Regions from separate parts of the Peribacillus sp. AS_2 genome, predicted to be linked through region 1. Evidence: riboswitches for the same ligand, from Rfam matches in the RefSeq annotation. Region 1 holds a riboswitch; each other region holds the start of a gene.
The links. A riboswitch is a leader RNA that binds a small molecule or an ion and turns the genes downstream of it on or off. The one in region 1 is predicted to bind S-adenosylmethionine.
Positions count from the first base shown of each region.

Region 1 (7,752 bases):
CATATCGTCAAAAGTTTGCAAACTGCCGCTGAAAAAACGATTAATCATAAATATTCGCCATTCCGGGGACATCAATATTTAAAAGATGCTGCTGCCGTCTTTTATGAACGGGAATACGGTGTCAAGCTGGATCCGAATAGTGAAGTGGCGATTCTCTTCGGGGGAAAGGCAGGTCTTGTCGAACTTCCGCAGTGCTTATTGAATCCAGGTGATACGATCCTTGTTCCAGATCCCGGCTATCCGGATTATCTTTCCGGTGTTGTTTTAGCCCAGGCAAAGACCGAACTGATGCCCTTGACAGAAGAAAATGATTTTCTTCCGAAATACGATGACATACATAAAGTAGTTCTTGATAAAGCCAAAATGATGTTCTTGAATTATCCGAATAATCCCACAGGCGCTTCTGCAACTAAAAGTTTCTTTGATGAAACCGTCTCCTTTGCAAAAGAACATTCAATTTGTGTGGTCCATGATTTCGCCTATGGGGCGATCGGATTCGACGGAAAAAAACCGATAAGCTTTCTCCAGGCGGAGGGAGCGAAGGATGTAGGAGTTGAAATATACACTCTATCGAAAACATACAATATGGCAGGGTGGAGAGTCGGTTTCGCAGTGGGTAATAAGAGTGTAATAGAATCTCTTGAACTATTACAAGACCATCTTTATGTGAGTCTCTTCCCGGCGATACAAGAAGCTGCGGCAAGTGCTTTGCTTGACTCACAGACCTGTGTAGAGCAGTTAGTGCAAATGTACGAGGGGCGAAGGAATGTTTTCATTGAGGGATTGAGGTCCATCGGATGGGATGTCAAAGCTCCAGCGGCATCGTTTTTTGCCTGGCTCAAGGTACCTGAAGGTTTTACGTCCGAGAGTTTTGCGGACTATTTATTAACGCATGCCCATGTAGCTGTTGCCGCAGGGAATGGGTTCGGTGAATTTGGCGAAGGTTATGTCAGGGTAGGGCTACTGACTTCGGAAGAACGGCTGCAAGAGGCTGTGGAACGAATACGGACATTAAACTTATTTTAATGCAATAAGATATCCGATTTATTCACTTTAAATGGTTAAAACTTATTGACAAAGTAGGAATTACCTGTCAGAATACAAAATAAATTCTTAATCTTTCGATACTGGATACAACTTATATATCAGCGTTTTCTTATTTTGAGCAGGTGGAGGGACTAGCCCGATGAAGCCCAGCAACCGACCGTAATTCCATTGTAAAATGGGGCGGAATCCTTCCGCCGGATTTTTTGAAATCCACAAGGCACGGTGCTAATTCTTGCAGCCGATGGCTGGGAGATAAGAAGATGGCTTTTTAAAGCCTCTTCTTTATGAAGGGGCTTTTGCCATTTTGAGACCATCTCAGACCAATAGTGACATCGAGAGTTTACTAACGTGTTATAGGAGTGATCAGATGAGCGAGATAGTCGCTACTTATTTAATTCATGACTTTATTGGAAATCATGAGAAAAAAGCAGAGAGCATTGCCTTGGGTCTGACTGTCGGGACATGGACGGACTTGCCGCATTTGGTACAGATACAACTGGAAAAACATAAGGGACGCGTCATATCGGTGACCCCCCTATCTGAAGAAGAGAGGGCAAACAGCTACTTTAATCGGAAAGTATACCGTTCGCTGATTAAAATTGCCTATCCTGCAAGGAATTTCTCCAATGATTTACCTGCAATCCTTACGACGGTCTTCGGCAAACTTTCATTGGACGGTGAAATAAAACTTATAGACTTGGATTTTGTCGGTGATATTCAAAAAGCTTTTCCCGGTCCGCAATTTGGCATTGAAGGCATAAGGGAAAAGCTTGGCGTATTTAACCGGCCCTTGGTGATGAGCATCTTTAAAGGTGTATTGGGAAGAGACCTAACATTTCATAATGAGCAACTGAGGCAACAAGCATTGGGAGGTGTCGACCTAGTTAAGGATGATGAGATCCTCTTCGACCAGGAACTGACTCCATTTTTCGATAGAATAAAAACGGGAAAAAGAATATTGAATGAAGTCTATGAAACCACTGGCCACCGTACTTTATATGCTGTCAATCTATCTGGGAAAACTTTTGAATTATTGGATAAGGCAGAGCAAGCGGCTGAAGCAGGGGCAGATGCTTTATTGTTCAACGTTCATACATATGGTTTGGATGTATTGCAGGCCTTGAGTGAACATGATCGTATAAAGCTGCCGATCATGGCGCACCCCGCATATAGCGGGGCATTGGCATCTTCATCATTTTATGGTATCGGCTATCCATTATTGCTTGGTAAATTAGTAAGATTATCAGGTGCGGATTTATCCTTGTTCCCTTCCCCTTATGGAAATGTCGCACTTGAAAAAACGGAGACCTTAGCGATTGCTGAAGCTCTGACAAGAGATGAACTTTCATGGAAGAAAGCCTTCCCTGTTCCTTCTGCAGGCATTCATCCGGGCATGGTTCCGGACCTGATCAAGGATTTCGGGCTTGATAGTGTGATTAATGCCGGAGGCGGAATTCACGGTCACCCTGACGGAGCAGAGGGCGGTGCCAAGGCATTCCGTTCTGCTGTGGAAGCATTTCTGGCAGGAAAGGAACTTTCTGAAGCGGCGGCTGAGGAAGAAACCCTAAAAAAAGCTCTTGTGTTGTGGGGAGGCCTATAAGAAATAATGAAACCGATCATCTTTTGTGATTTTGACGGAACGATCACCAACACAGATAATATCATTTCAATTATGAAGAAATTTGCCCCTCCGGAATGGGAAGCGTTGAAAGACGGAGTCCTTCAGCAAAAAATCAGTATATCTTCAGGAGTTGGGGATATGTTTTCCCTGCTTGATAGTGGCTTGAAGGATGACATCATCCAATATGTAAGAAAAACGGCCGGCATTCGACCAGGGTTTTATGAATTCGTTGAGTATACGAAACAAGCCAATATCCCTTTATATATTGTTAGCGGGGGCATGGATTTTTTCATTTCACCCCTTTTGAATGATATCTTGCCAACAGAGTCCGTTTATTGCAACCATGCATTTTTTGATAAGGAAAAGATTTATATTGAGTGGCCACATGCTTGTGATGAGCAATGTAGTAATGATTGCGGTTGCTGCAAGCCATCCATTATGAGGGAAATTGCGGGTCCGGAAGATTTTAAACTCGTTATTGGAGATTCAGTTACGGATTTTGAAGCGGCAAAACAGGCCGATTTTGTCATAGCCCGTGACATATTGCTTGAAAAATGCGGTAGGGAAGGAATTCCACATCAAGGATTCGAAACATTTTTTGATGTAATTGACATCATAAAGCAGCAGGAGGTGGTTAAAGCGTGAACACTCATTCTAAAGAATGGCTTGAGTTGGCAGATATTAAAGCTGAACTGGCCGAAAGGGATTGGTTTATGGGAACTAGCGGGAATTTGTCCATCCGCGAACCCAAAAGCCCTTTCTTTTATATTACCGCAAGCGGTAAGGATAAAAGGAAGCAATCGGATTCGGACTTTTTACTGGTGGATTTAAAAGGAAAACCAGTTGAAGAAACGAACCTAAGACCATCGGCCGAAACTTTACTTCATACAGACATTTACCGAAAAACCAATGCGAACTGTGTACTCCATGTCCATACAGTTGAAAATAATGTGATATCGGAATTGTACGGAGATGAAGGCCAAGTTTCCTTTCGTAATCATGAAATCATTAAAGCGACCGGTCGGTGGGATGAAGATTCGGAGCTTCGGATTCCAATCATATATAATCACGCTGACATACCGCTGCTATCCGATAAGTTCAAGCCGCATGTCGAAGAAGACTCTGGCGCTGTGCTGATACGCAATCATGGCATTACGGTTTGGGGCAAAAGCGGATTCGAGGCAAAAAGAATACTTGAAGCCTGCGAATTTTTATTTCAATATCAACTGTTGCTTAATCAACAAAAGGCGTTTGCAGGTTCTATAAGATAAATACTCATAGAGGAGGAATGAATGATGGCGACGATCAGATTCCATGAAACAAACGAGGTTATTGAAAACGTTGAACAGGTAAAAGGTTTTTTAGAAACACAAGGGGTTATTTATGAGCAATGGGACATTTCTAAATTACCTGCACATCTTGTGGAAAAATACGATCTAACAGATGCTGACAAGGAGGAAATCCTTGTAACGTTCCAATCAGAGATAGCGGAAATCTCTGAAAGAAGAGGCTATAAAGCCCATGATATCATCACATTATCCGATGCAAATCCGAACTTGGATCAAATGCTTGAAAACTTTAAGCAGGAACACCATCACGAAGATGATGAAGTGCGTTTCATAGCAGGCGGAACGAGTATCTTTGCCATTGAAGGCAATGATAAACAGTGGTTTGATGTACGGCTTAATCCAGGAGATCTTATTAGTGTACCAGAATCAACAAGACATTATTTCACGCTCGCGGAAGATAGGAAAACTGTTGCTGTCCGGATTTTCGTAACAGCTGCAGGATGGGTGCCGATTTACGAAAAAGACGAAGTTCAAGCATGAATCAATGTTGAAAAGCCAGCTTATGGGCTGGTTTTTATTTGTAGAAAAAAGGGAAGTCGGAATGGTCTCATCTCGAACCATGATTTTAAAACAAGACCAGATTATCCTTAATGGTTTTTTCCTGTAATCCCCCTTGGATTGAAGAAACTTGCGACACTCCTGCCGAATAACTGGCTAGCCGAGAACCCACAGACACTGCTTTGATGCGGCTCGGGGGACAGTCGGCGGAAAGGGAGCGGATTTCTGAAATCGACTGGACGTTTTTAAATAAAAAACTGCAGTTTTCTTCGAAAATGTCTAGTCTAAAACCAGCTTACGGGCTGGTTTTTTTATGTGAATCCGGCAAGTGCTTTAGTAAGCTAGTTATGATAAAATTTAACGGAATCGAATTTAACCGGATTATAGGAGCAGATAAGAATGAAAACGACCGAAGTGTACATATTGGGCGGTTTTCTCGGCAGCGGGAAAACGACGCTTCTTCGAAATATTTTAAAACAGGAAAGTGAAGCGGGCAGAAAAGTGGCAGTGCTTTTAAATGAGCTCGGCAGTGTATCGGTTGACAGCGGACTCATTGGTGATGGAGTGCCTCTGAAGGAATTGTTTGACGGGTGCATTTGCTGCACAATTCAAGATAAACTGGAGGTTCAGCTTCATGAGTTACTAACCGAAAATGAACTGGATGCGGTTTATATTGAAACGACGGGTGCAGCTCATCCAGTTGAAGTATTGGATGGCATCATGTCGCCGATTTTCGCCAAAAAACTGGAGTATAAAGGGATCATCACGGTCGTCGATTTATTAAGGTGGCGCGATCGGGAGGAACTGTCTCCGCAGCTTCGACAGTTGCTTGCAGAGCAAATCCATCATGCCGATTTCATTTTATTGAATAAAGCGGATATGGTAAGTGAGATGGAGGCCGCACAGCTAATATATACGATACAGGCGCTGAATACGGATGCTGTATGTTTATTGACGGAGTATGCAGCCGTTTCATTGGCATCATTGCAGCAAATGCAAAGAAAAAGGCATAATGTACATCAAAAGCTTGATGTACATGACCATTTGCACTTAACTGCAATCGTTCATACATTTGAAGGTGCTGTGGAACAAACCGATTTTGAAGTGTGGCTTAGGGCCCTTCCGGAAACGGTCTATCGAATGAAAGGATATATTTCCTTTACACATTCACAATACCCGCATTTATTCCAATACTCCTACGGAATGCCGATGTATATGAATGAAATGATGAAAATGCCATTGAATATCGTCATGATCGGGGAAAAGTTGGATAAGGAAATGATGATCGGTCAGTTGAAAGCTTTGGAAGCGAAAGCGGCCCGATAAACGTTTACCGCCCATTAAAGAAGGGAAACATGAAAAGAAGACTTTCTTATTAAGGAGGCGGTATCAGTGCCATGGAATAAGGACGATTACCCAAACTCGATGAAGAATCTAGATAAAGATGTCAGGGAAAAGGCTATAGAAATCGCGAATGCATTATTGGATGAAGGATATGAGGATGGAAAAGCCATTCCAATTGCCATAGACCGGGCTAAGATGTCAGTAGGAAATGATTGAGAAAATGGTCAGACCCACATAGGGGTCTGACCATTTTTATTGTTGCATTCCAAAGGCGGCAAATGTCTTTTCGTCTTCTATCAATCCGCAGGCAGCGCACTGAACCCGAACTTCAGGACCATTATATGCTAGATGGAATGGCAGAAGGGAGTCGTTCGAATATTGTTCAACAATCTCACCGGATTGGGGATCCTTTTTAATGGGTGTTGCTACTTGCTGAATGAGATTGAAGCGAGATTTATTTGTCCGGCAATTCGGACAGCGGTATACTTGAGACATTGTACTCACTCCTTTTTTGGATTTTAAAAAGCATGATATCTTATTATTAAGATAGTCTTTACAAACTTGAACATTAATATGTATAAATTAGTAATGGATGGAAGGGATACTATGAAAGAAAATGTCAGGCAAGAAGAATTACTGGTGGCTTATTTAAGCATATGGAACAATCGTAAGGTGATCGATGGAGGGGGAAGGGAAGTGTTGCCGGAACTCATCAGACGAGAGCTTTTGGATGAAAATGCGCATCCCCGCGCCCGAAAACCAGTATTGGAGAAATTTTACCTTTCTATTAAACGCGTGATGGAATCTTCGCTTTCGGAAGAAATGAAAAATGAGATTGTAATGGCCTATATCACTGAATTGGAAAGATTATGATTTTTTGAGTGTGTACGGATGCTTGTTAGCAAATATTCTTTTTATGCTTCATACTTTTTTCACAAATCATTGTTAAAATTTTAAAAAAATAGATATTTAATGAATAAGGAGCTTAAAATTATGAAGTGGGGCGGGCTTTTTCTTGCCATCGTACTGCTTACGGGGTGTAATAGCGGTATTGCATTTACTAAAATCAATAAAAGTCAATCTTTCCTGGCAACTGTCAATATCAAGGATACCTCACTGACTTTCATAGACGAAAACTATCATGCTTTTGCAAAATGGGATATTTCAGAACCATTTACCGGAGCCCTGCTCCTTGCAGACAAAGATACTATCCTGCTTTATGGAAAAGAGATGGAGAAAGTCCAAGTGTACTCTTTATCTGCAGGAAAACTGATAAACAGTTGGGAAATTGGAAAAGGGATCGTCAATATGCAGTTGTTACGTGATGGAAAAAGCATCGTGGCGGTCAATCAATCGAATCACTCCATTTATTTTTTAAATGCTGAGGGGGAGGAACAGGATATTGTCAAGGTTGGTAAAAGCCCCTTGACCGTTCTTCAAGGAGAGCAGGCGAATCGATTGTATGTTATTAATTTTGGTGATACCAAATGTTCAGTGATAAATCTTGAAACGAAAAAGGTCGATTTCGAATTTCCCGTACATAGTGCCAGCACAGGCACATTATTAAGGGAAGAAAAGGATGAAATATGGATTGGAGGACACGGTGATGGGGATCAAGTGGAAGAAAATCTTTATATTTATTCGGCAAAAACGGGAGAGTTGAAGAAAAAGCTTAAGGCCCCAACCATGCCGATAAAGTTCCTGGAAAATGAGGAAGGGATATTTGTCCTTAGTCATGGGACTAGCTCCTTATATAAATTGAATGATCAATATGAGGAAGTCAAAAGCAAAGTGGTCGGCGTCAACCCCTTTGAAATGGCGAACTTTAATGAAGATGTGGTCGTGGCGGGATATGATAGTGATGAAGTGTATGTAATGGATGCTGAAACAGTC
Region 1 covers NZ_JAPTGA010000002.1:196,576-204,327, reverse strand. Annotated here, with positions in the region: gene OTG27_RS03760 (pyridoxal phosphate-dependent aminotransferase) at 1-1,026, shown strand, start outside; SAM riboswitch class I at 1,154-1,306, shown strand; gene mtnW (2,3-diketo-5-methylthiopentyl-1-phosphate enolase) at 1,415-2,647, shown strand; gene OTG27_RS03750 (2-hydroxy-3-keto-5-methylthiopentenyl-1-phosphate phosphatase) at 2,654-3,313, shown strand; gene OTG27_RS03745 (methylthioribulose 1-phosphate dehydratase) at 3,310-3,939, shown strand; gene OTG27_RS03740 (cupin domain-containing protein) at 3,964-4,497, shown strand; gene OTG27_RS03735 (CobW family GTP-binding protein) at 4,915-5,841, shown strand; partial or broken gene OTG27_RS03730 (DUF2188 domain-containing protein) at 5,908-6,054, shown strand; gene OTG27_RS03725 (hypothetical protein) at 6,112-6,354, opposite strand; gene OTG27_RS03720 (hypothetical protein) at 6,466-6,732, shown strand; gene OTG27_RS03715 (YncE family protein) at 6,853-7,752, shown strand, end outside.

Region 2 (7,752 bases), on a different contig from region 1:
AGAATGGCCTTATTGGAAGGCGGTATCGGCGGATTGGCAACGGCAAGCGGAATGGCTGCCATCTCACTTTCAATCCTGAATATTGCTGCTGCAGGGGATGAGATTGTTTCAGCCTCAACATTATATGGCGGTACGTATAACCTTTTCGAAAACACTCTTCCTAAATATGGGATCAAAGTGAAGTTCGTTTCTCCCGATGACCCTGAGAATTTTAAAAGGGCGATTACACCAAGAACTAAAGCCATTTTTGCTGAAACGATCGGAAATCCAAGTTTGAGGGTGCTCGATATTGAAGCGGTAGCGGAAATCGCCCACGAAGCCGGCATACCTTTAATCATTGATAATACCTTCGCGACACCGTATCTTTGCAGACCAATTGATTTTGGAGCGGATATTGTCATCCATTCCGCTACAAAATGGCTTCTTGGAAATGGAACGACGCTAGGCGGTGTCATCGTGGATGGAGGGAAATTCGATTGGAACTCGCCAAACTATCCTGGCTTCACGGAGCCTGACCCAAGTTACGACGGTCTGGTATACGCCGAGGCAGTTGGCCCTGCCGCATTCATAACGAAAGCCCGGGTCCAGTTACTCCGTGATTTGGGCCCTGCGCTAAGTGCCCAAAGTGCATTCCAGTTTACGCTTGGACTTGAAACGCTGCATGTAAGGATGAAAGAGCATCTATCAAACACCAAGTCTGTCATTCAATATTTAAAAAACCATCCTGCCGTGACCTGGGTTTCACATCCTGGTGATGAGGATCATCCCGATAAAGCCCTTGCGGATAAATATTTGCCAAAGGGAGCTGGATCTGTCGTCACATTTGGGATTCAAGGTAATCGCGAAGCTGGGGCAAAACTTATCAATTCGGTGGAATTATGGTCCCATGTGGCGAATGTAGGGGATGCGAAGAGCTTGATCATCCACCCAGCAAGTACCACCCATCAACAATTGAATGAGGCGGGTCTTGCGAAAGCGGGTGTAAGTGCCGATCAAGTCCGTTTATCGATTGGGATTGAAAATATAGACGACTTAATAGAAGATTTGGAGCAGGCAATTGAAAAGGCGACGAAAATCGTCTCCTTGACATCCAAAACGCTTTAAGCAAAGTTCCTGTTCATTCTTGTACTAGAAATAATATACATTGCGCTCCTTTTTTATCTATGATAAAATTTCTCCATACTAAAGAACTTAATGATGTACAAATATTCTATATATTAGCTCTTATCAAGAGAGGTGGAGGGATGTGCCCGATGAAACCCGGCAACCGACAAGGAGATTTCCTTGGAAAGGTGCCAATTCACACAAAGTTTAATCACTTTGGAAGATGAGAGGAAGGCCTGTTTCTTCACCTGCCTTTCTGCTCATGCAGAAAGGTTTTTTCTATTTTAATTGGGAAAACTTTTACATGATAGGAGAAACAGACTAATAATGTAGAGAAATCAACTAAGTTCATAGGTTTTATTGGATAAAAGAGGTGAGGGTTAATGATTACATTGACGAAAGTCAGTAAGCTGTTCCGAACAGGAAAAGGAAACAGTGAGACGATCAAGGCTGTAAATAATGTGAATGTTGAAATAAATAAAGGCGAGATTTTCGGGATCATCGGTTACAGTGGAGCGGGGAAAAGTACTTTGATCAGAATGCTCAATGGATTGGAAACACCGACAGAGGGATCCGTTGTGGTGGCTGAAAAGGAAATTTCAAAAATTAAAGGGGCTCAGCTCCGTAAGGCCCGTCAAGAAATCAGCATGATTTTCCAGCATTTCAATCTATTATGGTCAAGGACCGTTCAGGAGAATATATCTTTCCCGTTGGAAATTGCAGGTATTTCTAAACCTGAACGCACCAAGCGTGTGAACGAATTGATCAAGTTAGTCGGACTTGAAGGCAGGGAAAAGGCCTATCCTTCGCAATTAAGCGGAGGGCAAAAGCAAAGGGTGGGAATAGCCAGGGCTCTGGCAAATGACCCTAAAGTGCTGCTGTGTGATGAAGCGACTTCTGCATTGGATCCGCAGACTACCGACTCCATACTCGAATTGCTTGTTGACATCAATCAGCGTTTGGGATTGACGATCGTCTTGATTACGCATGAAATGCATGTAATACGTAAAATCTGCCATCGCGTCGCCGTGATGGAAAGCGGGCAGGTTGTTGAACAGGGTCCTGTCCTGGATGTTTTCAAGAATCCTAAAGAACAAATGACGAAGCGTTTCGTGCAACAGGTAACGGAACCGGAAGAAACGAAAGAAACGATGGACCATTTGCTCGAACGCTATCCAGCAGGCAAAGTGATTCAATTGACCTTTGTAGGTGATCATGCAGAAAGCCCATTGATCACCAAGCTTGTACGTAACTTCGAGTTGGATGTCAATATTGTTCAAGGTAAGATATCCCAAACAAGAAGCGGTTCATATGGAACATTGTTTATCCATCTAGATGGCAAAGAGGATGAAATGCTCCGCGCAATCGAATTCATTAAAGCACAGCAGGTAGGCGTGGAGGTGATTACTCATGCTTGAAGAATTATTGCCGAATGTTGATTGGGAAGACATCATTGAAGCTACGAAAGAAACGCTTTACATGACAAGCGTCTCTGTAGTGGCAACCTTTTTTATAGGCATAATACTAGGATTGATCCTTTTCCTGACAGGGAAGGGTAATATGTGGCAAAACCGGGCTGTTAACGGAGTCATGAGTGCAGTCGTCAATATATTCCGTTCCATTCCATTTCTTATTTTGATCGTGCTGCTCATTCCTTTCACTAAAGCGCTTGTCGGTTCCATGATCGGTGAGAACGCTGCACTGCCGGCACTTATTATCGGTGCTGCCCCATTTTATGCGCGTATGGTTGAAATCGGCCTTCGTGAAATCGATAAAGGTGTAATTGAAGCCGCTAAATCGATGGGGGCAAAAACGAGCACGATCATTTGGAAGGTCCTTCTTCCAGAGTCGATGCCTGCCCTTATTTCCGGGATTACGGTAACATCGATTGCATTGGTTGGATATACCGCAATGGCCGGGGTCATCGGCGCTGGCGGGCTTGGTAATCTAGCCTATTTGGACGGCTATCAAAGAAATCAAAATGACGTTACGCTTGTAGCGACAATCGTTATTCTAATTATCGTCTTCATAATTCAAATTATTGGAGATGTGATTACATCTAAATTGGACAAAAGATAAAGGGAGATGAATAGGATGAAAAAGTTTTTAGGATTTGCATTAATCTTAGTGTTATCTATCGCTTTGGCTGCTTGTGGAAGTGAAAAGGATAAAAGCGGCAGCGATACGGAAAAAGAATCGAAGAAATTAGTTGTAGGGGCATCCAATGTTCCTCATGCAGAAATCCTTGAGGAAGCTAAACCGCTTCTTAAAGAAAAAGGAATCGATTTGGAAATTGAAACGTTCCAGGACTATGTTTTACCGAATAAGGCGTTGAATGATAAGGAATTGGATGCTAACTACTTTCAACACATTCCATATTTAGAGGGGCAAATTAAAGAAAATGGATATGACTTCGTCAATGCTGGCGGAATCCATATCGAGCCGATTGCTCTATATTCAAAAAAATATAAAAGCATTGATAAACTTCCTGAAGGCGCAACAATTATTATGAGCAGCTCTGTTGCTGATCATGGACGCGCTTTATCCCTTTTGGAAAAGAATGGCCTGATCACTTTGAAAGAAGGCATCGATAAAACGACGGCTACAACGAAAGACATCGTTGAAAATAAGAAAAACCTTAAATTCGATGCAGATTATGAAGCGGCCCTGCTTCCTAAAATTTATGAGAGCGGCGAAGGCGATGCAGTCTTGATCAACTCCAACTATGCAATTGACGCCGGTTTGAATCCGCTTAAAGATTCAATTGCGATTGAGGATTCCGAATCACCTTATGTGAACGTCATTGCCGTAAACAAAGGTGACGAAAATAAAGAAGCAATCAAAGCGCTTGTAGAAGTATTGCATTCTAAAAAAATTCAAGATTTCATTCTTAAAGAATACAAAGGTGCAGTTGTACCGGCGGATAAATAATTCGAGAATGGCGGCCTGATTTAATTCAGGTCGCCGTTTAAAAAGGTTTCGGAATGGTCTCATTCCGAAACCTTTTTTTTTTATTGGATTTAAAATCAGAATAGCCCTCTGCATTTGTTATTGAGTGCCGATGGGCAGGGATAACAACCGAAACGCTCATATTACACATAGCCATGGTTGCGGAATCTGCGTCAACAGCTTCAGGTTTTATTCATGTATGCTTCAGCAGTCAGTAACGGATTTGTGTTGGGACGATAGTAACACCCGGAAATACTCGATTAAGAGCCTCTGATTGAACAAATGATTAATAAAGCGCCGAACTTAGAGAAGTGAAGCACTTTATCACGGAAATCCTAACCGGCATTGAAAGGAATATAGAATGTAGGTGAAAGTGATTCTATCTGATTGTGTAGTCTTAGTGGATTGGAACGGAAGGTACGAGACTCCTGCGGGAAAAGCGAGTCAAGGGGAGACACCGCAGGCGCAAAAGCGCCGAGGAGGCTTCCGGACCGCCCGCGGAAAGCGAGTGCCTGAAGTGGAAAGTAACGTCCAAATTTTGAAAACCTAAAAATCTAAAAAACTGTAGTCAAACTAAAAATTATGAGCGGCGGATTATGCAAAAGCTGAACGGACAAACCAGCTCGCTATAATGATGATCAAGGTTGTTTCAAGTCTGCGGCTTAATGTAATTCCTTTCATGTTTAATCAGGAAAGGAAAGGGTATAGAGATAATGAAGGTGAAAAAAAGATACACAAATTTGAAAGGATGGTTCACTATCAATACTCTGGATTTAAATGTAACAAGCGAAATGGAAAAGGCGATGCAGTCTTCACATGGGATTGGCTACAGTGAGTACAGTAGAGACTTAGACCTCCGTATCGAGGTTGAGAAAGAACGGGATAGGGAACATGTAAAGTGCAACAAAATGGTCCAGGACCTACAACGCAAAATTCACGGCTAAGCATATAAAAGAATTCTTTAAAAGATCGGTCTGTAGAGGTAAAATGGAAAGTGGTCCATAAAATAAGGGTTTCCTTATTGGATAAACTTACATAATACCTGACAGTCCGATTTTTTTCTTTTTAATCGGAACGTTCATACCTTGCAATCGAAACCTTTGAACATATAGTAATAAGGGCGAAGATTTGCCGAATAATAAGATAATTTTAACAAAAGCTAAAATAAGTATGAATATGCAGTAAACAGGCCATATCTGTTAGTATTGTAAGAATAGGACAGGTTTTTAACATGGCCGAAGTGGAAACCCCTATCTATTTAGTTGATTCCAAATTGGATTTGTTATAAAATTGGAATGAGAATAAAGTGAGAATGCTTTTACGGAAATTATAGTAATGAAAGTAATCTTTACTTTCTGGTAATAAAATTGGAATTAGTTCACGGAGGTATTATTATGTCAGCTTCTACATTAACGGTTAAAGATCTGCACGTATCAATTGAAGGCAAAGAGATTTTAAAAGGGGTAAACCTTGAAGTTAAAGGTGGGGAAATCCATGCGATCATGGGACCAAATGGAACTGGTAAATCAACTTTATCATCAGCAATCATGGGTCACCCTAAATATGAGGTAACTAGCGGAAGCATCACATTCGATGGTGAAGATGTATTGGAGATGGAAGTAGACGAGCGCGCTCGTGTCGGTCTATTCCTAGCTATGCAATATCCAAGTGAAATCAGCGGTGTTACAAATGCAGACTTCTTACGTTCTTCCATTAACGCACGCCGTGAAGAAGGCGATGAAATTTCATTGATGAAATTCATTCGTCAAATGGACCAAAAAATGGAATTCCTTGAAATGGATGAAGATATGGCGCAACGCTATTTAAATGAAGGTTTCTCAGGCGGAGAGAAAAAACGCAACGAGATTCTTCAATTAATGATGATCCAACCTAAAATTGCAATCTTGGATGAGATTGATTCAGGTCTAGATATCGATGCACTTAAAGTCGTTTCAAAAGGAATCAACGAAATGCGCGGAGAAGACTTTGGATGCTTGATCATCACTCACTACCAACGTCTATTAAATTACATCACTCCTGATTTTGTACATGTAATGATGCAAGGACGTGTCGTAAAATCAGGCGGTCCTGAACTTGCTGCCCGCTTGGAAGCGGAAGGTTATGACTGGATTAAACAAGAATTGGGCATTGAAGACGAAACTGTTGGCGAAGAAGCGTAAGTAGGAGGATTTGCAATGACTACAGAAACGAAATTACCGTTTGAACAAGAGGATATAAGCTCCTATTCAACTAAAAATAATGATCCAGCTTGGCTATCCGAGCTTCGGATTCAAGCGTTTTCTGAATTAGAAAAGCTCCCGATGCCAAAGCCGGATAAAACGAAAATCGATAAATGGAATTTCACTTCTTTCCAAACTCATACGGTTGAGAGTGAAGCTTTTGCCTCTTTAGAGGAGCTTCCGGAAGAAATTAAGTCCATCATTGAAGAAAATGAAAACTTATACATCCAACGCAATAATACGCCGGCACATATCAATCTGTCAGCAAATGTGAAAGAACAAGGCGTCATTTTTACGGATATTTTATCAGCGGCTCGCGATCATGCTGAGCTTGTGCAAAAATATTTCATGAAAGACGGCGTTAAAATAGATGAGCATCGTTTAACGGCGCTTCATGCTGCATTGGTTAATGGGGGAGCATTCCTTTATGTTCCGAAAAATGTAGAAATCAAAGAGCCGATTCAATCGGTATTCCTTCTGGATAATCCGGATACTACACTTTTCAACCATGTCTTGATCGTAGCTGAAGATAATAGCTCTGTCACATATGTAGAGAACTATTTCTCAACCGTTGAGTCTAACGAAGGTGTTGCCAACATCGTAACTGAAGTATTTGCAAATGCGAATGCCAAAGTCCAATATGGTGCGGTCGATACCCTTTCAAAAGGCTTCACGACATATGTTAACCGCCGTGGAGTGGCAGGACGTGACGCACGTATTGAGTGGGCGCTTGGCCTGATGAACGACGGAAATACGATTTCAGATAATACAACATATCTAATGGGCGATGGCTCTCACGGTGATACAAAAACCGTTGTAGTCGGACGCGGGGAACAAAGGCAGAACTTCACGACAGCCATCATTCATTATGGCAAACGCTCTGAGGGTTATATCCTTAAGCACGGTGTCATGAAAGAATCCGCATCCTCCATTTTTAATGGCATTGGGAAAATAGAGTATGGTGCTACAAAGGCCAATGCTGAACAAGAGTCACGTGTATTGATGTTAAGTGAAAAAGCACGCGGAGACGCCAATCCGATCCTCTTGATCGATGAAGATGATGTAACGGCTGGTCATGCTGCTTCAGTCGGCCGTGTCGACCCGCTTCAGCTGTATTATTTAATGAGCCGTGGTATTACAAAGAAAGAAGCAGAAAGACTTGTCATTCACGGATTCTTGGCCCCTGTTGTTAACGAGCTTCCAATTGAGGGAGTCAAAAAACAATTAGTAGCGGTCATTGAAAGGAAAGTACAGTAATGAACCCATACGAAATTCGTAAGCTTTTTCCAATATTAGATCAAGAAGTCAATGGTCAGCCATTAGTTTATTTAGATAGTGCTGCAACCTCTCAAAAACCGGCTGCAGTGATTGAAGCGATTGAGCAATATTACCGCGGCTATAACTCGAATGTTCACCGCGGGGTGCATACACTAGGAACAAAAGCTACGGATGCGTATGA
Region 2 covers NZ_JAPTGA010000001.1:433,226-440,977, forward strand. Annotated here, with positions in the region: gene OTG27_RS02015 (O-acetylhomoserine aminocarboxypropyltransferase/cysteine synthase family protein) at 1-1,104, shown strand, start outside; SAM riboswitch class I at 1,222-1,334, shown strand; gene OTG27_RS02020 (methionine ABC transporter ATP-binding protein) at 1,488-2,522, shown strand; gene OTG27_RS02025 (methionine ABC transporter permease) at 2,515-3,183, shown strand; gene OTG27_RS02030 (MetQ/NlpA family ABC transporter substrate-binding protein) at 3,199-4,035, shown strand; gene OTG27_RS02035 (YuzK family famiily protein) at 4,773-4,997, shown strand; gene sufC (Fe-S cluster assembly ATPase SufC) at 5,448-6,233, shown strand; gene sufD (Fe-S cluster assembly protein SufD) at 6,249-7,550, shown strand; gene OTG27_RS02050 (cysteine desulfurase) at 7,550-7,752, shown strand, end outside.
Region 2: another riboswitch for S-adenosylmethionine. It lies ahead of OTG27_RS02020 (methionine ABC transporter ATP-binding protein); the one in region 1 lies ahead of mtnW (2,3-diketo-5-methylthiopentyl-1-phosphate enolase).

Region 3 (7,752 bases), on a different contig from region 1:
TCCTGCCTTCCCTTAGAGAATTGTTTCGAATTCCGATAAAACGAAACCTGCTCCATTTTTAATTTTCCTTTTTTCATATAATGAGATGTCAACCACTTCAGGCATTTTCAAATAATGCTTTTCCAGCTCGATATCAACAAGATCAAACGCCTTTTCATCTGAATCGGCAACAATGATGACATGAATTGGTCTTTCCTTGATAGTGACTTCAAAACGGTATAGATTCATGGAATGCTTACCTTCCCCAATTAAACGGCCACTTCCGCTAATATATCATCAAGTTTACTTTGTAATTCGTCTACCCCTACCCTTTCCACAAAATCGAGAAAGGTTTCGGAAAGAAGTTTAGTTTCTTTGAAAAATAGGATCATTTCTTTCAGAACATGATGGAGCTTTTCAGCTTCCACTTTTCCTTTAAGCTTTTCATTGAACTTCCCGCCCTCATTCAGCGTTCCTCCAACGTATATCTCAAAAGCCTCGACCATCTTTTTATCCTGGTTTTTCATTTTTATGCCTTGCAGCCCTATTTCGGCGATGGCTCTTTGACCGCAATTATTCGGACAGCCGACCATATGCATCCTTACAGGCACATCGAGATCTATTTCCTTGTCCAGTGATTCAGAAATGGTCCTCATTCGGTTTTTCGTTTCAACTAGAGCCAGGTTGCAATACTCGATGCCTGTACACGAAACGGAGTACCCAATGAATTTCTTTGGTTGATATGGAAATCTTTCGAAGATGGATTCCTGCTTTAATTCCTCAAGTTTTGCATCCGGCACATTAGGAATGATTAGATTTTGAGAATTACAGTTGCGGATTTCACCATTTCCATATTTTTTTGCAAGTTCGGCAAACTCGATCACTTCGTCTGGGTTTAGACGACCAACTGGTATATTGACGCCAACATAGTTCAAACCATCTTGCTTTTGTTTATGGATGCCGTAGAAATACCCTGCATTCCATCCCTTCACCGCACTTTCTCCCTTTTCAGGAAGCGGACCGGTGTATTCCAGCAATTTTTCCTTGAATTGTTCAGGACCCCAGTCAGCGACAAGGAATTTTAAACGTGAGCGATGACGCTTTTCACGGTACCCAAAGTCACGGAATATCGTCGTGATGGCGGCAGCCACTTCCACAGTTTTTTCAGGTAAAATGAATAAGTCAAGTTCTTCTGCCAGCATCGGAACGGAGGAAAGCCCACCCCCTACTTTTACGTGAAAACCGACTTCCGTTACTCCATCAATTACTTTAGTTGCTGGATTGAATGAAACACAGTTGATTTCAGCATTTGAAGCATTATGGATATTGGCACTTATGGACATTTTATATTTCCTCGGAAGGTTCGAATAGTCTTCGTTAAGGCGGAAATACTCAAATACATCATAAAGTACCTCGCGTGTATCAAAAAGTTCATCAGGATCGATGCCTGCCAATGCATTACCGATGATATTACGGGTTATATCACCACAAGCTCCAGCCGTAGTCATTCCAACCTTTTCTAAACGATTCAATATATCCGGGACCTGTTCGATGGTCAGCCAATGGAATTGAATGGCTTGACGGGTTGTAATGTCATATACGTCCCTCCCGTAATCTTTAGCGATGTTAGCTAGAGTTATTTGTTGATCATAAGTCAGGATACCTCCGGGAATAACGACTCGCATCATCCAATAACCAGCTTCTTTTGGCCGTTGCAGATATAAACCTGCCCACTTGAACATATCCCATTTCTCTTTAGGGATGGAATCAAACCCATTTGCTGCGTAATGTGGAATATCATCAAATATCTTCAAGCCGTCTTTTTCCAATTTCCAGATTTCCGTTTTATTTTTAGCGATTAGTGGATTTTCCGACCAAAATTTCTCGTAAACCATTACATTTCCTCCTTGATTAAATCGCTTTCTTTGCTGTTAAATAACCGATTACCTGTTCAACGCACTCTTCAATGCTGTATTGGTCGGATTCTAAAATGATTTCCGGTTGTTCAGGTTCTTCGTATGGAGAGTCGATTCCGGTAAAATCTTTAATGATGCCTTTACGGGCCTTGTCATAAAGCCCTTTTGGATCACGCACTTCGCACTCTTCGATCGGACACTTTATGTATACTTCAATAAACTCCCCTTCTTCGAGTAAATCACGTACAATCTGCCGATCTGCCCTGAAAGGTGATATGAAAGCGGTCAATACGAACTGCCCACTATCCACGAATAACTTGGAAACCTCACCGATCCGCCTAATATTCTCGGTTCTATCTTCTTCAGAAAAACCTAAATCTTTATTTAAGCCATGGCGGATATTATCACCATCCAAAACATAACTTCGAATATTCCGATTGTATAACTCTTTAGCGACCGCGTTTGCAATCGTTGATTTTCCGGAACCCGATAGTCCTGTAAACCATAGAACCGTGCTTTCATGCCCGTTCTGCTTCCGTCGGTGCTCCTTGGTCAATGACGTCTCATGCCATGTGACATTCGTACTTTTACTCATTTGATAATCCCCCTCTTCATGTGGCCCTTCCATTTATGTCCAATCAGTTATAAACTTCATTTTTTTTTAGACCTTCTATCAATACCTCGATGACTTCCTTACGGCTAAAGGTAGCTGGAGGAATTTCTCCATTACGCAACATTTCCCTTACCTTCGTTCCAGACAGTATGACATGGTCTTCCTTGCCATGCGGACAAGTTTTAGCGGAAGCCATATTGCCACATGCTTTACAGTAAAAACTATGTTCAAAGAATAATAGCGTAATTCCTAACTCATCTGCGTTAAAGTTCCCGAAGATTTTTTGAGCATCGTATGTGCCATAATAATCGCCCACACCCGCATGATCACGTCCGACGATAAAATGGGTGCAACCATAATTTTTACGGACCATCGCATGGAAAATGGCTTCTCTAGGTCCTGCATAACGCATGGCAGCAGGGAAAACTGCAAGGGAGACGCGATGCTTAGGATAATATTTGTCAAGCAGCACTTTATAGCTTTCCATTCTTACATCTGCCGGAATGTCATCTGATTTAGTGGCACCGACGAGAGGATTTAAGAATAAGCCGTCGACGATTTCCAATGCTGTCTTTTGAATATATTCATGTGCACGGTGAACAGGGTTCCGCGTTTGGAAACCGACAACCGTTTCCCATCCTTTTTCAGCGAAAGCCTTCCTTGTCTCGACTGGGTCCAAATAATGAGCTTGAAATAGCGGACGCTCTATTCTCTTGATCAACTTTATTTCCCCGCCGACATATACATCCCCGCGGTTATATAAATTTTTCACTCCAGGATGCTTCTCATCATCTGTTTGATATACCAATGTCGCTTCCAATTGCTTATCTGGAGTGTAAATATCAGAAACGGAGAGAACCCCGTATGTTTCACCATCATGGGTTAATGTTACTTCTTCACCTATAGTAAGGTTTCCTGCAGTTTCTTCGGTCAAAGGCAGCGTAATCGGGATGCTCCATACATGTCCGCTGCTAAGCCTCATATCCTTTACCACTGTCTCATAATCACTTTTTGTAAAAAATCCTTTAATCGGGCTGTAGGCACCAGTCCCTATCAATTCAAGATCGCTTAAAGCAATTTCATCGATTTCGATTGACTTCGTTATTTTACTAAGATCATATTTTGGTTCCCAAAGATCGATTAATGTTCCTCCGTGCGGTAAACTGATTGTCATGCTAATTTCCCCCTATGGTTTCTATTTATTTAAGCCTATAATTTCTATTTATTTAAGATAAATGCAATCCGCATTCCGTTTTTTGAGCCCCTTGCCAACGGCCTGAGCGTAAATCATCTGCATTGAAGGCAGGTGCAGTACACGTTTTACATCCAATGCTCGGATATCCATTATCATGCAGGACATTATATGGAAGTCCATTTTTGTGGGCATAACGCCAAACATCTTTCCATGTCCAATGTATGAGCGGGCATATTTTAACTGATTTGAACTTATTATCCTTATTGATATACTCGGTCTTAGCCCTTGTTTCGGATTGCTCCCTCCGCAGTCCCGAAAGCCAGGCTGTTGCCGATGAAAGCACATCTGTAAGCGGAACGATTTTACGGATGTTACAGCACTTATTGGAATCACTAAGCCATAATTCATCGCCATATTCCGCCGCTTGTTCCTCAAGCGTCAAGTCAGGTTTCTTCATTTCGATCAAAAGCTTCGGATATCGCTTCTTCACTTCCTCGATCAATTGGTAAGTTTCCTCAAAATGAACATCTGTATCAAGGAAAACTATTTTTGCCGAAGGATTGACCTTCGCCAATAAATCCGTAAGCACGATGCCTTCAATACCAAAACTGCAAGCATAAATCAGTTTGTCTCCATAATGGTCATTCGCCCATTGCAGAACTTCCAAAGCACCTTTTGTCTCAGTGTCTTCAGGAAATACAGGGAAGTCCCCTGTATTGAAATTTTCATAGTTTATTAATGCAGCCAACTTTGTAGCCCCCTCTAAAAACTTGCTGTATCAGGTTAGAGTAACTGTTGATCAATTCCCGTTGTAATCTTCCCCGGGTTATTTGAATCTAGGAAAAAGAGACGAATCTAACCAATACTCTCTTTATATCAGTTAAACCCGCCTCTAGTTTTTCTAGTCAGCAGATACCTTATTTAATTCTTAGTTTTTCATTTCTCTCCATTTGAATGATTTTACCATCCTGGACAATAAGTGTAATGGATCCATATTTCATTGAATTAAGCATTTCTTGAAGTCGTTCAAAAATTTCTTCAAGCTGATTCTCTTTATTCAAACCAGTTCCTCCTTTAAGAAAACCCGCGAATATTTTATTTTAAATTTTTTTGATTTATATAATTCCATACAACCTTACATTGTTATGGTCTGCCTAAAATTTTCACAAAAAACAAAAATCTTTCCATGATGGAAAGATCGCAAGGTAAATATCTTTACCTTATCTTCCAAAATGATCAACATTTTGTTGGAGTTAGCACCTTGCATCCATCATGCAGGTTGCCGGACTTCAAAGGGCCAATTCCCTCCGTCGCTCTGGATAAGTTTTATTATTTTAAATATTAACATATATTTAATCCTTGTCAATGGAGTTTTCTTATAAAATAACTTGGTTTAATATTATGGATGAACTGTTATTTTTATACACACTATTCAATTTATGATTTTTTGTTCATATAAATACGAAAATAGACTCGTTTTTTTAGATAAAGTCTCCAAAAAAATGAGTCTATTTTCATTAATAGGCCTATTATTGACGCGTGTTATTCTAAAAAAATTTCTAAGGTTCCAGTCTTTTTATAAAAGGAATTAATTTATTGAAGTCATTAATTTCTTAACTGTATCGCTTCTACAAATTCTTGAACCTGACTCTGGACGCGATCAATTAAATGCAAATCATTGATCGGATTTTCTGAATTCTGTTTATCTATTTCTTTATCAACAAAATAAATCCCCTGCAGCGGCTCGCCTTTTAATATTGAAATTAATGGTTTAAGCGCATAGTCAATCGCCAATAGATGCCTGTTACTTCCACCAATCATGATTGGCAGCACCGGCTTACCCTTAAAAGCACCTTCTGGCAGCAAATCAATCAATGCTTTCAATACACCTGTATAAGAAGCCTTATAAACCGGTGAACCTATAATGACTCCTCTGGCTGCTTGAATTCTCTCTGAAAGCTTTGAGATATCCTCGCTATTATATTTCCCTTGGAATAAATCATCTGCTGAGAAATCCGTAATCGAGAAATAAGCTGTAGTAAATCCTGCATTTTCGACTAATGATTGAATATGTTTTAGTGAAATGTCCGTTCTTGATGGAATAGCCGGACTTCCTGATAAAATTACGATATCGCTCATTTGATACCCTCCAATGTTACAAGATTTCCAGATATAATTTTCTTAAAGCATTTCGTGAAGTATACATTTATCGTAATTGTCTGAAAAATATAAGTCAAATCTTACACTCTGGACATCTACTCTGAATGAAAAAAGAAACGGTCATATTTACGGCTTGATGCTCATGCCCTTAAATATGACCGTTTCATTATGTATGATTTTGTTTCCCATGAATACCATATACCAAAAGTTGAGCAATGCTCTTAATTCGTTCAGAAGTAAAATATGGCTCCTTTTTTTGTTGATGGATCTCATAATGTGTAGATAAAGCCAATGTGAAAGAAATGATCCCTACATTAAATAAAATAATATCAGAGATATATTGTATCTCTCCGCTATCTATTCTCTTCTGTATTTCAATATGCCTGGCATTTGGCTTGAAAATCTGATCTACATATTGCTTTGAAATATCTTGATCGAATTGTGTTTCCCTAAATAATATCGAAAACTGTTCTTTATTTTCAAGAATTTTTTTTATCATGGTAGTAACATGATTCTCCACTAGATCATCCGTGGATAGATGGCTAGTCCCATCTTCAGATTCCTCTTTTTCATTAGGGGTAATTGTAGCCAAAAGCAAATCTTTTTTGCTGTCAAAGTATTTGTAAATTGTAGCTTCGGAAACATTGCATGCAGAGGCAATTTCATTCGTTCTTGTCATGTCAAAACCTTTAGTGGCAAAAAGAGTCCGGGCTACATTTATGATTCGTTCTTTGGTTTGCTGCCCTTTTTTCAAAAATATCAACCTTCTTTTATAAAGATAAGACCGGTTTCACCCATCTATTTCCCATGATATATCGCTGGTATCAATCGGTCAATATTACCTTTGATCTATTAGAATTCAATATTCCCATATATCATAAATAGAAAACATCATCTGGTTGGGACGATGTTTTCTTAAAATCACTTAAAAGATGCATAGCCATCATCGACCATGACTACACTTCCATTGATCGCATCCGCTTCCTCTAACGATAATAGATAGACGGTATTTGCAATGGCTTCTGGCTTAATCAATTCACCGCGCATTTGACTTGCATTCAATTTATCGATGATTCCCATGTCTTTATAACCTTGTATGATAGGAGTGTCGACCCCGCCCGGCGCAATGCCCACAACGCGTATCCCATGAGCACCCAATTCCAAAGCTGCTGTCTGTGTCATCATTCTTACAGCGCCTTTAGTCGCCTGATAGGCAAAAGTCCCATGGGAAGCTAAGTAGCCAAACACGGAAGCGGTATTTATGATGACTCCCTTGTTACCCAGTTCCTTCATTTTCCGTCCTGCTGCCATGATTCCAAAGGCCACTCCGTGCTGGTTCACCCCAATCGTTTTGTAGTAACCTTCCATATCTTGGTCTAGGATCATACCGCCCGCACCAATGCCGGCATTATTAAACATGATATCGAGCCTTCCGTATGTTTCCACTGCTTTATTGATTAACGATTCAACATCTTCCTGCTTAGAAACATCCGTTTTAACATAAATGGCCACTCCACCATTAGCTGTTATCTGATCAACGGTTTCCCGACCCATTTCTTCATTAAAATCCGCAACAACGACCTTGTCCCCTTTTGCTGCGAATTTCAGGCATGTGGCTCGGCCTATACCGCTTGCTCCCCCTGTGATAACTGCAACTCTTGCTGTCATATACATTCCCCTTCCAAGTAAGTAAGTAAATACTTACTTTTTATTATAAAAGTAAAGAATAGTAAATTCAAGCAATATGTATTTTTATAGAGTTTTGAGCTTTCAAAAGTAAAGCTGTCCTATTAATAGGACAGCTTCATTTGTTTAGCAGGTTTTCAATTCGGCCTTACTTACGGATGTCTTCACCATTTCAATGAAAAGTTGAAGGAAGCGATCATCAC
Region 3 covers NZ_JAPTGA010000017.1:16,803-24,554, forward strand. Annotated here, with positions in the region: gene OTG27_RS22810 (DUF3906 family protein) at 13-228, opposite strand; gene OTG27_RS22815 (nitrite/sulfite reductase) at 249-1,874, opposite strand; gene cysC (adenylyl-sulfate kinase) at 1,891-2,490, opposite strand; gene sat (sulfate adenylyltransferase) at 2,534-3,682, opposite strand; gene OTG27_RS22830 (phosphoadenylyl-sulfate reductase) at 3,735-4,451, opposite strand; gene OTG27_RS22835 (YezD family protein) at 4,621-4,764, opposite strand; SAM riboswitch class I at 4,921-5,029, opposite strand; gene ssuE (NADPH-dependent FMN reductase) at 5,309-5,842, opposite strand; gene OTG27_RS22845 (TetR/AcrR family transcriptional regulator) at 6,030-6,617, opposite strand; gene OTG27_RS22850 (SDR family NAD(P)-dependent oxidoreductase) at 6,785-7,531, opposite strand; gene pdxT (pyridoxal 5'-phosphate synthase glutaminase subunit PdxT) at 7,676-7,752, opposite strand, start outside.
Region 3: another riboswitch for S-adenosylmethionine. It lies ahead of OTG27_RS22835 (YezD family protein); the one in region 1 lies ahead of mtnW (2,3-diketo-5-methylthiopentyl-1-phosphate enolase).

Region 4 (7,752 bases), on a different contig from region 1:
GTAAGGCAGTGAATTCGAGCGAAGATGCCGTATTTCGGGTACTTGGTACTATATTCGACATTAGACGAGGTATTTCCCCTTCCATGGCACTTAATAAAGTAATCCAGTTCGGGAAGTGACGTTTCTTACCGACAAACTGAAAGGACCAAGCAAGAGCTTGGTCCTTTTGTGTACAATTTATTAAGCTGTCGGGCCGCCAAGTTCTTCGATTTCACTTGGAACGCTTTTGAATTTCTTGAAGTTTGCACGGAATTGTGCGGCAAGGTCTGTTGCTGCTTCTTTATAAGCGGCAGGATCTGCCCAAGTCTTGATTGGTTGAAGCACTTCATCAGGAACACCAGGAACATGAAGCGGGATATCCAAACCGAAGATATCATCTTTGATCGTTTCAATGTTCGCTAATTCACCTTCAAGCGCCGCTTGTACCATTGCACGGGTGTAAGCAAGTTTCATACGGCTTCCAGTTCCGTATGCACCGCCAGTCCATCCTGTGTTGACAAGGTATACCTTTGCATTGTGCTCGTCAATTTTATCACCAAGCATCTCAGCATAGCGTGTAGCTGGAAGCGGTAAGAATGGTGAACCGAAGCAAGTGGAGAATGTAGCTTCCGGTGAAGTTACGCCTCTTTCAGTACCAGCCAATTTACTAGTGTATCCGCTTAGGAAGTGGAACATTGCCTGTTCTTTGGAAAGCTTGCTGATTGGAGGCAGAACTCCTGAAGCATCAGCCGTTAAGAAAATGATTGTATTTGGATGTCCTGCAATACTTGGGTTCACGATGTTATCGATTGCTTGCATTTGGTAAGCAGCACGAGTGTTTTCAGTCAATGAACTGTCATCATAGTTTGCTTCACGCGTATCCGGATCAACAACAACATTTTCCAATACAGCACCAAAACGGATTGCATCGAAAATTTGCGGTTCTTTTTCACGTGAAAGGTTGATCGTTTTTGCATAGCAGCCGCCTTCGATGTTGAATACGCCGTTAGAAGACCAGCCGTGCTCATCATCGCCAATCAATTTACGGCTAGTGTCTGCTGATAAAGTTGTTTTGCCCGTACCGGACAGTCCGAAGAATAAAGCGACGTCCCCTTCACGTCCTACGTTGGCAGAGCAATGCATTGGAAGGATTCCAGCCTCTGGAAGTAAGTAGTTCATGATCGAGAAGATCGATTTTTTCATTTCTCCTGCATATTCCGTTCCGCCGATCAGGATCGTACGGCGTTCAAAAGAAACGATGATGAACGTTTCGGATGTAGTTCCGTCCACTTCTGGGTCCGCTTTGAAGTTAGGTGCAGAAACGATCGTGAATTCAGCTTCGTGACCTCTCAGTTCCTCTTCGTTTGGACGGATGAACAAAGTATGGGCGAAAAGGTTATGCCAAGCATATTCATTAACAACACGGATGGGAAGACGTGATGATTCGTCTGCACCAGCGAAACCTTTAAAAACAAAAATCTCTTCTTTTGCTTTTAGGTAGTCAACTACTTTATTATATAGTTTATTGAACACATCTTCGGAAATCGGCCGGTTCACTGGGCCCCAATCGATTTTATCTTTAACTGATGCTTCTTCCACGATATATTTATCTTTAGGTGAACGACCGGTATATTTGCCAGTTTCAGCTTTTACCGCGCCGGTTGATGTTAAAACGCCTTCATTTCTGCTTAGTACTTTTTCGACCAATTGAGGAACTGATAGTTGAGTTTGCACATTGTTTCCTGTTAATAATTGGTGTAACTCATTAGAAACATCTACAGAATTCATATATGAGGTACCTTCCTTTGTTTGAGTTTTTAGATTATAATTAGTATAACACATTCATTTAATTAGTCTATACTATTTCTTTTAATTTGTGATTATTTTCAGCTGGCCGCATTAATCATTTTAATCCGGCAGGAACCGAGTCAGGATGATCGCATATACTTTCATGAGGAAAAATTTATTTAAATAGGAAGTAAGTAAACAATATATGTCTAAAGGGAAAGTCAGGATGTCGTTCCTTTTCGATATTCAATACTTTATTATTAATGGCAATTTACAACATTTCTATTCGTATATTGCGTTGTAAACCCCTCTAGGACGTTGTATCAACATGTTTTTTCAAATGAACGCCGTTCTGGGTGGAAATGTTCTTTTTAGAAAAGCATTGACAAATTCCAGCCAGATACGATAATATCTTAAATTGTACGGATTCTCTTATCCCGAGTTGGTGGAGGGACAGGCCCTTTGAAACCCAGCAACCTGCCATATTGAACTTGACTCCAAGATCGATCGCCGAAAATAAAGCGAAGGTCTTCAAGGAATAGTGGTGATGGTGCTAACCTGAGCAAGGTAAAAAACCCTTGAACGATAAGAGTGAAAGGATAGAAGACAGAATTTTAAACCTTTCCTCATTTGCCAGGGAAGGTTTTTGTGTTTTTTATAAGTAATTCTGTGTCTATAGTTGAAACTAATGAGGGAAACGAGTTCCGTAAAAATCAGGCTTATGCCTACAACATACTAACTTCCAAGGAGGAAATATGATGTCAAAGAAACGTCTATTTACTTCTGAATCTGTTACAGAGGGCCATCCGGACAAAATTTGTGATCAGATTTCAGATTCCATTTTAGATGCTATCCTAGCTAAGGATGCAAATGCACGTGTTGCGTGTGAAACTAGTGTAACTACAGGTCTTGTACTTGTTGCTGGTGAAATTACAACGTCTGCTTACGTGGATATCCCGCGTATCGTTCGTGATACGGTTAAAGGAATTGGCTACACACGTGCGAAATACGGTTTCGATGCTGAAACTTGTGCCGTTTTGAGTTCCATTGATGAGCAGTCTGCCGATATCGCAGCTGGTGTCGATAAAGCATTGGAAGCTCGTGAAGGAAACATGTCAGATGAAGAAATTGATGCAATCGGTGCAGGGGACCAAGGTCTTATGTTCGGATTCGCTTGTAATGAAACAGAAGAGCTTATGCCGCTTCCGATTTCATTGGCGCATAAACTTTCATTCCGCTTGACCCAAGTTCGTAAAGATGAAACTCTTGCTTACCTACGCCCTGATGGTAAAACACAGGTAACCGTGGAATATGATGAGAATAACCGTCCTGTACGTGTAGATACAATCGTCATCTCCACACAGCATGATGCAGAAGTTACGCTTGAACAAATTCAAGCCGATCTAAAAGAACATGTGATCAAAGCTGTCGTTCCAGCCGAGTTGATCGATGCAGATACTAAGTACTTCATCAACCCGACTGGCCGTTTCGTAATCGGCGGACCTCAAGGGGATGCTGGTCTTACTGGACGTAAAATCATCGTTGATACTTACGGCGGATACGCTCGTCACGGCGGCGGTGCATTCTCTGGTAAGGATGCTACTAAAGTTGACCGTTCTGCTGCATACGCTGCACGTTACGTTGCGAAAAACATCGTGGCAGCCGGCCTTGCCGATAAAGCGGAAGTTCAATTGGCATACGCAATTGGTGTGGCAGAGCCTGTATCGATCTCCATTGATACGTTCGGAACTGGTACAGTTAGCGAAGAAGTTCTTGTTGACCTAGTTCGCGCAAACTTCGACCTTCGTCCAGCTGGTATCATCAAAATGCTTGACCTTCGTCGCCCAATCTACAAACAAACAGCTGCATACGGACACTTCGGCCGTACAGATGTCGATCTTCCATGGGAACGCACGGACAAAGCAGAAACATTAAAAGCACAAGCGTAATTCATATAAAAAAGGTGTCCCGTTATTTGCGGGGCACCTTTTTTATGGATTAACTTAGCCGTCTGCGGGAATAATTCAAGAAATCCCAAAGAAATTAAACTTTAAGGGCCAGACTCGTGAGCTAGAGCGATTTACTCGTGAGTTTGGAGCAATACTCATGAGCTAGAGCGATTTACTCGTGAATTTGGAGCAAATACTCGTAAGTTTGAGCGATTTACTCGTGAATTTGGAGCAAATACTCGTAAGTTTAAGCGATTTACTCGTGAATTGGGAGCAAATACTCGTAATTTTCAGTCAAGTGCTCGTGCATTACTTTATCCGTTCCGCCGTTTTATAGTATTGGCCTTTTTCGGCGTATTCGCGTACGATGCGTTCCATATCCTGACGATCTTCTTCGTTGATTTCACGGATGACTTTAGCTGGACGTCCGAATGCCAACATATTCGGTGGAATGACTTTGCCTTGGGGAACGAGACTGCCGGCACCTATGAAAGCCCCTTCGCCGATTTCGGCTTCATCAAGTACGATCGATCCCATGCCGATTAAAGCTCCTTTGCGGATTTTACAGCTATGTAATATGACCTGATGGCCAATGGTTACTTCATCCTCGATGATCAATGGATTATTTGGGCTTTGGTGCAGGACGCTGTTATCCTGTATACTGACTTTTTTTCCGATGATGGTTGGGGAGACATCACCGCGAATGACGGAATTGAACCAGATTGATGTTTCGTCGCCAATTTTGACATCACCTGTGACGACAGCATTTTCAGCAATATAAGCGCTTTCAGCAATTTCAGGTTCTTTGCCTTTATACGGATAAATAATCATTTTCAATCATTTCCTTTCCGAAGTGAATGTTTTTATGTATTATTTTAATATACCGTATGCAAATACACTTGGCTATTTATAATAGCAATGTACAACTTGTTAGATTTCTTTTTTGTCGAAAATCACGAATATGGTTATAATTTATATATATTATTTCAACTATCATGGATCGTACACAACAAGTGAAAAGTGAAAGGGGGATTTCGAATGTGGAAATGGGAGACAGAAGGAGACGCAAAGGGCGTCATTGTCATCATTCATGGGGCAATGGAACATCACGGGCGTTATAAGTGGGTAACACAAATGTGGCTTTCGGCTGGATACCATGTCGTCATGGGCGACCTTCCTGGGCAGGGTATGACTACTCGCGCCTACCGGGGACATATCGATTCCTTTGATGAGTATTTGGACGAAGTGAAAAGCTGGATAGAAGAGGCTTATGAATATTCGTTGCCGGTCTTTTTACTTGGACACAGCATGGGCGGTTTGATTTCGATACGCCTTCTTCAGGAAGAGGAATGGGACATTGCAGGGGTGATTCTTTCTTCTCCTTGCTTGGGCATCGTGACGAAGCCGCGGAAGTTCCTTACAATGCTCTCGCATGGTTTGAACATCGTTATGCCTCAGTTCAGGGTGGATTCCGGATTGACACCTGAAATGGCGACGAGAAGTGCGGAAATTCGTGAATCCGATAGAAACGATACCTTATATATCACAAAGGTTTCGGTTCGCTGGTATCGCGAGCTTGCACAGGCTATGAAGGATGCTTTTGAAGAGATTCCTGAATTTCAGGATGTTCCGCTTTTGGTGATGCAGGGCGGAGATGACCGAATCGTGAACAAGAAGGCGGTTCGTGAGTGGTTCAATTATAATTTGGCCAGTGAAAAGCAATATAAGGAATGGCCGAAGCTTTATCATGAAATCTTCAATGAACCGGAGCGTGATGATGTATTTCAATATGCGCTGAGTTTTGTTGAAAACCGTTTAAAGATATTAGGGTATGTCGTTTGATTCCGTACATACTTCAGGATAAATGAAAAACTGCCGAAGTTAGCCTTCGGCAGTTTTTTTGGATCAGCCTGCGTTTTTAAGCAATTCGTTCGACTTGATGACCGGTGCCCAGAAAGTAACCGGGTACATAAATTGGTTCAAATGAGGAAGTTCCTTTTTGTTGGATAATGCAGTGGATAGGAGATAAATGGATTTGAAGGTCAAGTCATTGGCGAATAGGTCCAAAAGCGTCGCTTTCATATTCATGATTGCTTCATGGTTTTGGGTGGAAATCATTAAATCGAGCTGTGGCAGGAACTTATCAAAATGATGGTCAAATTGTTTGAGGCCCTCCATGGTTTTTTGTTCTTCTGTCAACGAGTTGAGCGAGCTGACAAAATCCCCGTATTGCTCGCTTGAATTCCTTTTGATTTTTTCAGTCAATATATCCGTCAGTAATGAAGTAGGCAAATGTTCCATTTTCTGCACCCTCTTATCTATTTTCTATCATTATAATCATTAAAGACGAAAAATTCAAAAAGTTAAGATTGGTAATTCTGCTGCCTGCGAGTTCGGATTGAAAAAACACCGTTCTTATAGAACGGTGCCAGATTTATCATCTCTTTTCAATCGCGACAATGAATGGCGGATTGTTTGCTTGGTTGATGAAACCGTATCTCAGGATATGGGCTTTCTGTTGAGGGAAGTTCTCTACATAATCCATCAATGCATCCCGTTCTGCCGATCCCCCTGGATGACCATGGTATATGACGAGGATGATGATTCCTTCAGGCGCCAGCAATTCGAACAGCTGTTCAATGGCTGATATCGTCGTCTCGGCTTTGGTGATGATTGATTTGTCTCCGCCAGGTAGGTAGCCCAGGTTGAAGATGGCGCCTGTGACCTTTCCGGAATGTTCTTTCCTGATATATTTGCTTAAATGTTCATGCCCATCGTGAATGAGGGTGCAGTGCTCTTGTAAATTCTCGGCGTTCAGTTTTGCCGTTGTGGTTTCGATCGCTTCTTTTTGAATATCAAAACTATAGACATGTCCGTCTTTACCTGTAAGTCCTGCAAGAAAGACGGTATCAAAGCCGTTGCCCATCGTGCCATCTATCGTTATATCCCCGGGGCGGACCGCTTTTTCCAGCAGAATCCTGGCGAAAGGCAAAATTCGATCTAGCTTCATGATTGTACCTCCATGTGATGATTTTTCCCCTGCCAGCTGTTGCGGCGTTTCAGTTCGGCGTCAATGGCATTCAGGACATCCCATTTATTGACACTCCACATTGGACCGATCATCAAATCGATCGGACCGTCACCAGTAATGCGGTGAACGATCATTTCTGGAGGGATTATTTCCAGCTGGTCACATACAAGGCTGACATAATCGTCACGGTCAAGAAACTCGAGCAGGCCTTTTTCATATTGTTTGACCATCGGTGTCCCTTTTAATAGATGAAGTAAATGGATCTTTATCCCCTGTACATCGAGTTTGGCGACTTCATGGGCTGTTTCCATCATCATGCCGTAATCTTCCTGAGGCAGGCCATTGATGATATGGGAGCAGACACGGATGCCATGTTTGCGCAGTTTATCGACGCCTTCTTTGTAGCAATCGAAGTCATGGGCGCGGTTGATCATCGTTGCGGTCTTTTCATGGACCGTCTGGAGACCAAGCTCGACCCAAAGGTAAGTGCGTTCGTTCAATTCCGCTAAATACTCGACTACATCATCTGGAAGGCAATCCGGGCGTGTCGCGATGGAGAGTCCGACGACACCTTCCTGGGTCAATACACTTTCATATTTCTCGCGAAGCTCTGCCACGGGTGCATGCGTATTCGTGAATGCTTGGAAATAGGCCATATATTTTCCATCTTTCCATTTATGGTGCATCCGTTCGCTGATTTTCTTAAACTGGACGTCCAAGGGTTCAACCCTGCTGCCAGCGAAGTCACCAGAGCCTGAGGCACTGCAGAAGGTACAGCCGCCATGTGCGACGGTGCCATCACGGTTCGGACAGTCAAAACCGCCATCCAGGGCAACTTTAAAGACCTTATGTCCAAAATGTTCTCTCAGGTGGTAATTCCATGTATGATATCGTTTGTTGTCCGTTGCATATATAAACGGGTTTGCTTGATTCAAATCAGCAACCTCCTAAATAAAATAAAGCGCAACATATATTATACAACATTCTCGCAGCTAGGTCTTTTTT
Region 4 covers NZ_JAPTGA010000011.1:31,858-39,609, forward strand. Annotated here, with positions in the region: gene pckA (phosphoenolpyruvate carboxykinase (ATP)) at 181-1,767, opposite strand; SAM riboswitch class I at 2,197-2,359, shown strand; gene metK (methionine adenosyltransferase) at 2,523-3,716, shown strand; gene OTG27_RS19090 (gamma carbonic anhydrase) at 4,026-4,544, opposite strand; gene OTG27_RS19095 (alpha/beta hydrolase) at 4,755-5,558, shown strand; gene OTG27_RS19100 (hypothetical protein) at 5,622-6,017, opposite strand; gene mnmM (tRNA 5-(aminomethyl)-2-thiouridylate-methyltransferase MnmM) at 6,154-6,726, opposite strand; gene mnmL (tRNA modification radical SAM protein MnmL/YtqA) at 6,723-7,682, opposite strand.
Region 4: another riboswitch for S-adenosylmethionine. It lies ahead of metK (methionine adenosyltransferase); the one in region 1 lies ahead of mtnW (2,3-diketo-5-methylthiopentyl-1-phosphate enolase).